Roseivirga sp. BDSF3-8: one gene and its partner. The main gene of each other region encodes a partner of the protein of the gene in region 2 in a complex. Links are inferred from orthologs where the notes say so. Each region holds a gene or a part of one and is shown on either strand. Other genes may lie near its edges.

The links.
Region 1: the proteins of AB9P05_RS20505 (region 2) and accD are in contact, whole or in part, in a solved structure (PDB 8UXZ), measured with the Escherichia coli proteins. The link is inferred for Roseivirga sp. BDSF3-8 from one-to-one orthologs.

Annotation. Positions count from the first base shown.
Region 1 is NZ_JBGNFV010000001.1:2,418,122-2,421,367, reverse strand. The notes cover bases 217-3,039. They hold accD (acetyl-CoA carboxylase, carboxyltransferase subunit beta), read right to left. Parts: upstream 2,138-3,039; coding sequence 1,295-2,137; downstream 217-1,294. Other genes in these bases: AB9P05_RS10040 (class I fructose-bisphosphate aldolase), read right to left, coding at 2,233-3,039; tnpA (IS200/IS605 family transposase), read right to left, coding at 723-1,169; AB9P05_RS10055 (hypothetical protein), read left to right, coding at 217-660. Also shown: more of AB9P05_RS10055, read left to right, coding at 148-216; more of AB9P05_RS10040, read right to left, coding at 3,040-3,246.
Region 2 is NZ_JBGNFV010000001.1:4,958,652-4,961,977, forward strand. Bases 320-3,222 are described here. They hold AB9P05_RS20505 (acetyl-CoA carboxylase carboxyltransferase subunit alpha), read right to left. Parts: upstream 2,294-3,222; coding sequence 1,346-2,293; downstream 320-1,345. Other genes in these bases: AB9P05_RS20495 (patatin-like phospholipase family protein), read right to left, coding at 320-409; AB9P05_RS20500 (MBL fold metallo-hydrolase), read right to left, coding at 410-1,255; AB9P05_RS20520 (tetratricopeptide repeat protein), read left to right, coding at 3,034-3,222. Outside these bases: more of AB9P05_RS20495, read right to left, coding at 1-319; more of AB9P05_RS20520, read left to right, coding at 3,223-3,326. UniProt on the Escherichia coli protein: Component of the acetyl coenzyme A carboxylase (ACC) complex. First, biotin carboxylase catalyzes the carboxylation of biotin on its carrier protein (BCCP) and then the CO(2) group is transferred by the carboxyltransferase to acetyl-CoA to form malonyl-CoA.

The sequences.
Region 1 (3,246 bases), 2.5 Mb from region 2 along the record:
CTTTCTGTTTTTATCAATAGCATGAATGAGCAAACCGAAAAGGCGAGTCCACTCCCACTACCAGCCCTTCCGTTGGCCCTTACAGTACGGCCAGTCTCAACGCTACGGAGCCAATTACCGGGGTTAGTCCCTTCCTGGCGAGGCCCGGTGAGCTATTTTCTTATTTGCTTTCTGATTTATTTCCTGACCAGGGTGCTAACCGGGTATGACCCCCTGGAAAATACTGTAGCTATTTCCGGTGAACCTCCTTCTGATAATCCGGGCATCAGAACTATCAAGCGTGCCGGGTACTTCCTGGTAAGGCATTTCTGGACATTTCTGGCCATGTTTGCCATTATTACCGGAATGGCTTACCGGGTCTTTTTTGGGGGGAAACCTTTCGGACAGAGGTACTGGTGGAAGCTGTGCCTGTATATTTCAGGTCAGATGCTGTTATTTTCAGCCCTATGCATCCCAATTACATTTTTCTTTCCTCAAGCTTACTTTTTGCCTTTCATTCTTGAAGCGATTTATATACTTCCTGTCTTAGGTCTGATGAGTGGGCATAAGCTGGGCTGGGCCTTACTTAAGTCTGCCTTTGCACTGATGATCGGACATGGGATCTACGCTTTGGTAATTCTTGGCGTCTCCTTTACTGTTATTGACTTGCTAAACCTGTAAAAATAAATTACCCCCACCAAAGGAGGGGGTTTTCAATGGTTATTACCCCCAAAGGGGGATAGTCAGTTATCGAATAGCGGGATATCTATATCCCCATCCTCTTTCTTATCTTCCTTCTCCTGATACTTAACATACCGCTTTATCTTTTCTTCATCTATGCCTACCGTACTTACAAAATAGCCTCGTGACCAAAAATGATTGCCCCAATAGGGTTTTCTGCGAAGACTCTTGAAGTTCTTAAACATCATGATCGCTGTCTTACCCTTGAGAATACCCATGAAGTCTGATACACTAAGTTTCGGAGGTATACTACATACCAAATGAACGTGATCTGGCTGAATGTTCAACTCTTCTACCTTGACCTCCTTCCATTCACATATCGTCTTTATCTTATTCTCCAACGTATCTGCAACAATATCACGAAGTATACGGTGGCGGTACTTCGGGGTCCATACTACATGATAGACACAATAGTAAAAGCTATGCGATAGCTTACGATACTTGCTCATTCCACAATATACCCCTACTGGCATAGCCCTCAAACATGACCACCGTCTAAGACGGTGGTTTTAATTCGATTAATAAAGGCCACCCCGGGTCTAGGGCAGCCTTTCTCAAGGATATTAAATGCTTGCTAGTTTTGAAGCATTTTTAATAATGTAGTAAGCCTGTTTTTCAAATTTCTCCTATCCACAATAAAATCCAGGAAGCCATGCTCTAGAAGAAATTCTGCGCTCTGAAAACCTTTAGGCAAATCTTTACCGATCGTTTCACGAATTACCCTTGGTCCTGCAAAACCTATTAATGCACCGGGTTCGGCAATGTTAAAGTCACCCAGCATAGCAAAAGAAGCTGTTACACCGCCTGTGGTAGGATCCGTAAGCAGTGAAATAAAGGGGACCTTAGCCTCTGATAGTAAGTGCAATTTTGCCGAGGTCTTCGCCATTTGCATTAGTGAAAAGCCTGCCTCCATCATGCGGGCCCCACCAGATTTGGAGATCATTAGAAAAGGGATATTGTTTTCTCTGGAGTGATCAATAGCCCTGGCAATTTTTTCACCAACCACAGACCCCATAGAACCTCCAATAAAGCTGAAATCCATACAGGCTACCGTGACCTCCACACCGTTCATTTTTCCTGATGCGGTACGAACAGCGTCTTTGAGCTCAGTTTTCTTCTGACTTGCTTTAGTCCTCTCAGGATAGGGTTTACTGTCAACAAAATTAAGGGGATCAGCTGATGACATATTCTCATCCAGCTCCGTGAATTCGTTGTTATCAAAGATTATTTCGAAATATTCTTTACTGCCTATTCGGACATGATAATCATCATCGGGGCACACATATGCGTTATTACGAAGCTCACGCATATGTATAATTTTCCCACTAGGTGTTTTATACCAAAGCCCATCAGGCGCTTCCCTTTTATTCTCAGTAGGGGTTTGTATTCCTTTATCCTGCCGTTTAAACCAAGCCATATTGTAAAGCGGGTTTTAATTGTTCACCGGAAACAATAAGAATTTATCATCGCTTCCGCAAAATGATGCCGGGGCATAAGCCCCGGCAAATTTTATCAGGCTACCGTGATTTTATTTTCAAGGTATACATCCTGGATAGCACGGAGAAGTTCAGCGCCTTCTTCCATTGGACGCTGGAATGCCTTGCGTCCGGAGATAAGCCCCATACCACCAGCACGTTTATTTATAACCGCTGTTTTCACTGCCTCAGCAAGGTCAGACTCTCCGCTGGAAGCTCCCCCTGAGTTAATAAGACCTGCACGTCCCATGTAGCAGTTTACTACTTGGTAGCGACAAAGATCAATTGGGTGATCAGAAGAAAGCTTATCGTACATAGAAGGGTGCTGCTTAGCAAAGCCGATGTTTTTAAAACCGCCATTGTTTTCAGGAAGCTTTTGCTTGATAATATCAGCCTGGATAGTTACTCCCAGATGGTTTGCCTGTCCGGTAAGGTCAGCCGCTACGTGATAGTCAGTGCCGTCCTTCTTAAAGCCACTGTTACGCGTGTAGCACCACAGGATTGTAGCCATACCCAATTCATGAGCACGCTCGAAAGCCTCTGCTACTTCAATTAGCTGGCGGTTAGATTCCTCAGCACCAAAATAAATAGTGGCACCTACAGCTGTAGCACCCAGCTCCCAGGCTTCATCCACAGATCCGAACATGATTTGGTCATGCTTGTTAGGATATGTCATTAGCTCATTGTGGTTAATTTTCACCACAAAAGGGATCTTGTGAGCGTACTTTCTGGAAAGAAGAGACAGACCACCAAATGTAGTGGCTACCGCATTACAACCACCTTCTATAGCCAGTTTGATAATGTTTTCAGGATCGAAGTAAAGTGGATTAGGAGCAAATGAAGCACCGGCGGTGTGCTCTATCCCCTGATCAACAGGTAGAATTGAGAGAAAACCTGATCCGGCCAACCTGCCATGATTAAACAGGGAAGCGAGGCTTTTGAGCACCTGTGGGCTGCGGTTGCTTAATCCAAAAATCTGATCAACAAAGTCAGGGTTAGGAAGGTGTAACTGACTCTTGTCAACCGTATTACACGTGTGTTGTAAAAGTGA
Region 2 (3,326 bases):
TTACAGGCAGGCAGCAACTAGCCAAAACAGGAGGTATCAATTGTCCTTTGCTGAAATAGACAGTTTTTCCTTTTTCTACATCCGTGGCTGCAACAATAAGAGGTATTTTTAAACCTGAGAAGTCATTATCTGGAAAATACTGGAGGAAAACAGGCTCAATGGTGCCAATTTTCAGAAGCCCGGAGATACTCATCGCCGGTCGTATGAGCTTGGTGAAGCTGGTTTTGGTGACAATATCGAGAATAGCCTTAGGTTTGTAGCCCTTAGCATACAGTGCGCCTAATAAAGCACCGGCACTACTACCAGTGATACGGTCAGGTTGCAGGTTATGCTCTTCCAGCACCTGGAGTATGCCCAGGTGTGCAATGGCGCGCGCTCCACCTCCGGAAAGTGCTATGCCTAATGCCATTTATAGTATATCTGATAGTGGAAATACCTGGTCGACCCTCACACCTTTATCGGTATGTTTAACTGTACAACACTCGTTAACAGGGTCATGCTCGAAAAAGAGGATGTAATTATTATCTGCAGCCTCTTTCAAAAATGCCTCCTTCTCCTTCATTGTAACCAAAGGTCTCACATCGTATGCCATGACATACGGCAAGGGTATATGCCCTACGGAAGGTAGCAGGTCTGCAGCAAACACAATGGTGTGATCCTTATATTTGATCTTGGGAAGCATCTGCTTTTCTGTATGGCCATCCACGTATATAATGTCCATTTTAAAAGGAAGCTCTTTTTCTTTTTGTACGAATTCGAGCTGCCCGCTTTCCTGCATTGGCAGAATATTTTCCTTCAGAAAACTGGCCTTTTCCCGTGGGTTAGGATCATTTGCCCAATCCCAGTGCTGCTTATTGGTCCAGTATCTCGCATTCTCAAAAACTGGTCTGAGGGATTGGCTGGTTTTATCGCTGTATTCCACCCCTCCTCCGCAATGATCAAAGTGCAGGTGAGTCAAGAAGTTATCTGTGACATCACCCAGACCAAATCCTGCTTCTTTCAGGCTTCCTTTCAAGGATTTATCACCATGGAGGTAGTAGTAACCGAAAAATTTATCACTTTGCTTGTTACCCATTCCATTATCAATGAGAATGAGTCTGTTACCATCTTCTATGGCAAGGCACCGCATGGCCCATGAGCACATGTTGTTTTCATCGGACGGATTAGTCCTGCTCCAGATGGATTTGGGAACGACTCCGAACATGGCGCCGCCATCAAGCTTGAAGTTTCCTGCGTGTATAATATGGAGGTTCATGGGCTATGTTGTTTCAGGGGGTAAGATAAAAAAATACCGCCGAACTACTGAAATCAATAATTCGGCGGCAAGTCTTTTTTGGAGGAATTTTTACTCGTTGAAAACGCCCATCGACGAGAACTTATCGATTCGATTGGCGATCATCTCCTCTACCGGCTGGGACTGTATATCCTTTAGTTCTTTCAGTATGCTAGCCTTAAGCGTAGCAGATACCTTTTTGAGGTCGGTATGTGCCCCGCCAAGAGGTTCGGGAACAATGCCATCAATAAGCTTGAAATGAAGCATGTCAGCAGCAGAAAGCTTCAGTGCTTCGGCTGCCTGTTCTTTATAATCCCAGCTTCTCCAGAGAATACTACTGCACGACTCTGGTGAAATTACTGAATACCAGGTATTTTCAAGCATAAGTACACGGTCACCTATAGCTATACCTAATGCTCCTCCTGAGGCCCCTTCACCAATAATAATGCATATCACCGGTACTTTCAGAGCAAACATCTCTTTCAAATTGCGGGCAATTGCTTCTCCCTGGCCTCTTTCCTCTGCTTCTAATCCAGGAAAAGCGCCCGGAGTGTCGATAAGGGTAACAATGGGCTTATTAAATTTTTCAGCGATTTTCATTAGTCGCAGAGCCTTGCGGTAGCCTTCAGGGTTAGCCATACCAAAGTTACGCATCTGGCGCTGCTTAGTATTACGACCTTTTTGCTGACCAATAAACATAAAGGTCTGCTGATCTATGGTGCCAAATCCGCCTACCATGGCTTTATCATCTGCGACAGACCGGTCACCATGTAACTCTACAAAATCATCTGTGATCTCATAAATATAATCAAGGGTATAGGGTCTTTCTGAGTGCCGAGATAGCTGGACACGTTGCCATCGGGTCAGATTATTGAAGGTCTCTTCCTTCAGTTCTTTGATCCGCTTTTCAAGAGACTTCACCGCGTCAGAGACGTTAACATTATTTTGATCGGCGAGTTCTTTCATATCCTTTAGCTTGGCCTCAAGCTCCGCTATCGGTTTTTCAAATTCCAAGAGCATCTATATAAGGCGAGTTGGTTACAAATTAATAATAATTTCGTAGCAAAGGGATAAAAATATCAATACTGCTATTAGCGATGCGAATATCACATTTGTCGGGCGATAATACCACCTCTGAGCAAGAAACCTGCCTTCCGAAATGTTTTTTTAATTTTTTTTCGGCGGGGGGTTGCAAATAAATAATCGTCCGCATACTTTTGCATCACTTTAACGGAAACACACAGCGGTTTCCATTGTTCTTAAAATATTGGAAATACATAACGGAGTGGTAGTTCAGTTGGTTAGAATGCCTGCCTGTCACGCAGGAGGTCGCGGGTTCGAGTCCCGTCCATTCCGCCAGACTTGTGTCAACGTATTTCCAACGGAGTGGTAGTTCAGTTGGTTAGAATGCCTGCCTGTCACGCAGGAGGTCGCGGGTTCGAGTCCCGTCCATTCCGCAAGCCCGTCAATTTTGGCGGGCTTTTTTATTTTCCTTTATTTGGTTTTTTAGCAGATCAGTGAACCCGTTTCCGTTTTACCGACGTTGTCAGACAAATTCAATTGTCTATGTGGAAAATACCGATGGGAAAGATTTCCCGCTTGATGATATTTATCTTTTTCGTTCTTTTTACCCTTCCCTCCTGCTCTTCCGGCTATAATAGCTACAATATTGAGCCAAAAAACAGGAACAGGTATTACAACCCCAAAAAAGATCGACACAAAAAGCGTACAAAAAAGGTTAAAGTGAAAAATTTGCCCTGATGCCAGAAGCAGAAAATTATATAGCCACGGGAGACCGTCAGGTACGCGAAGGTCTCCTGGAGGAAGCGCTTAATAGTTATTCTTCCGCACTAGCTCTAAGTCCGGATCATCCTAGAGCTTTGGTAGGACGGGCCAAGACATACTATCAGCAGAAAAGAACGCAGGAGGCCCTGAAAGACCTGAACCATCTCGTTAATAGCTATCCCGATAACGGGCGCTTTCATGTAGAGAGGGGCGTGCTATTACACCTTGCCGGACAAAATAAGGAAGCGATGAGAGATTTTGACGCCGC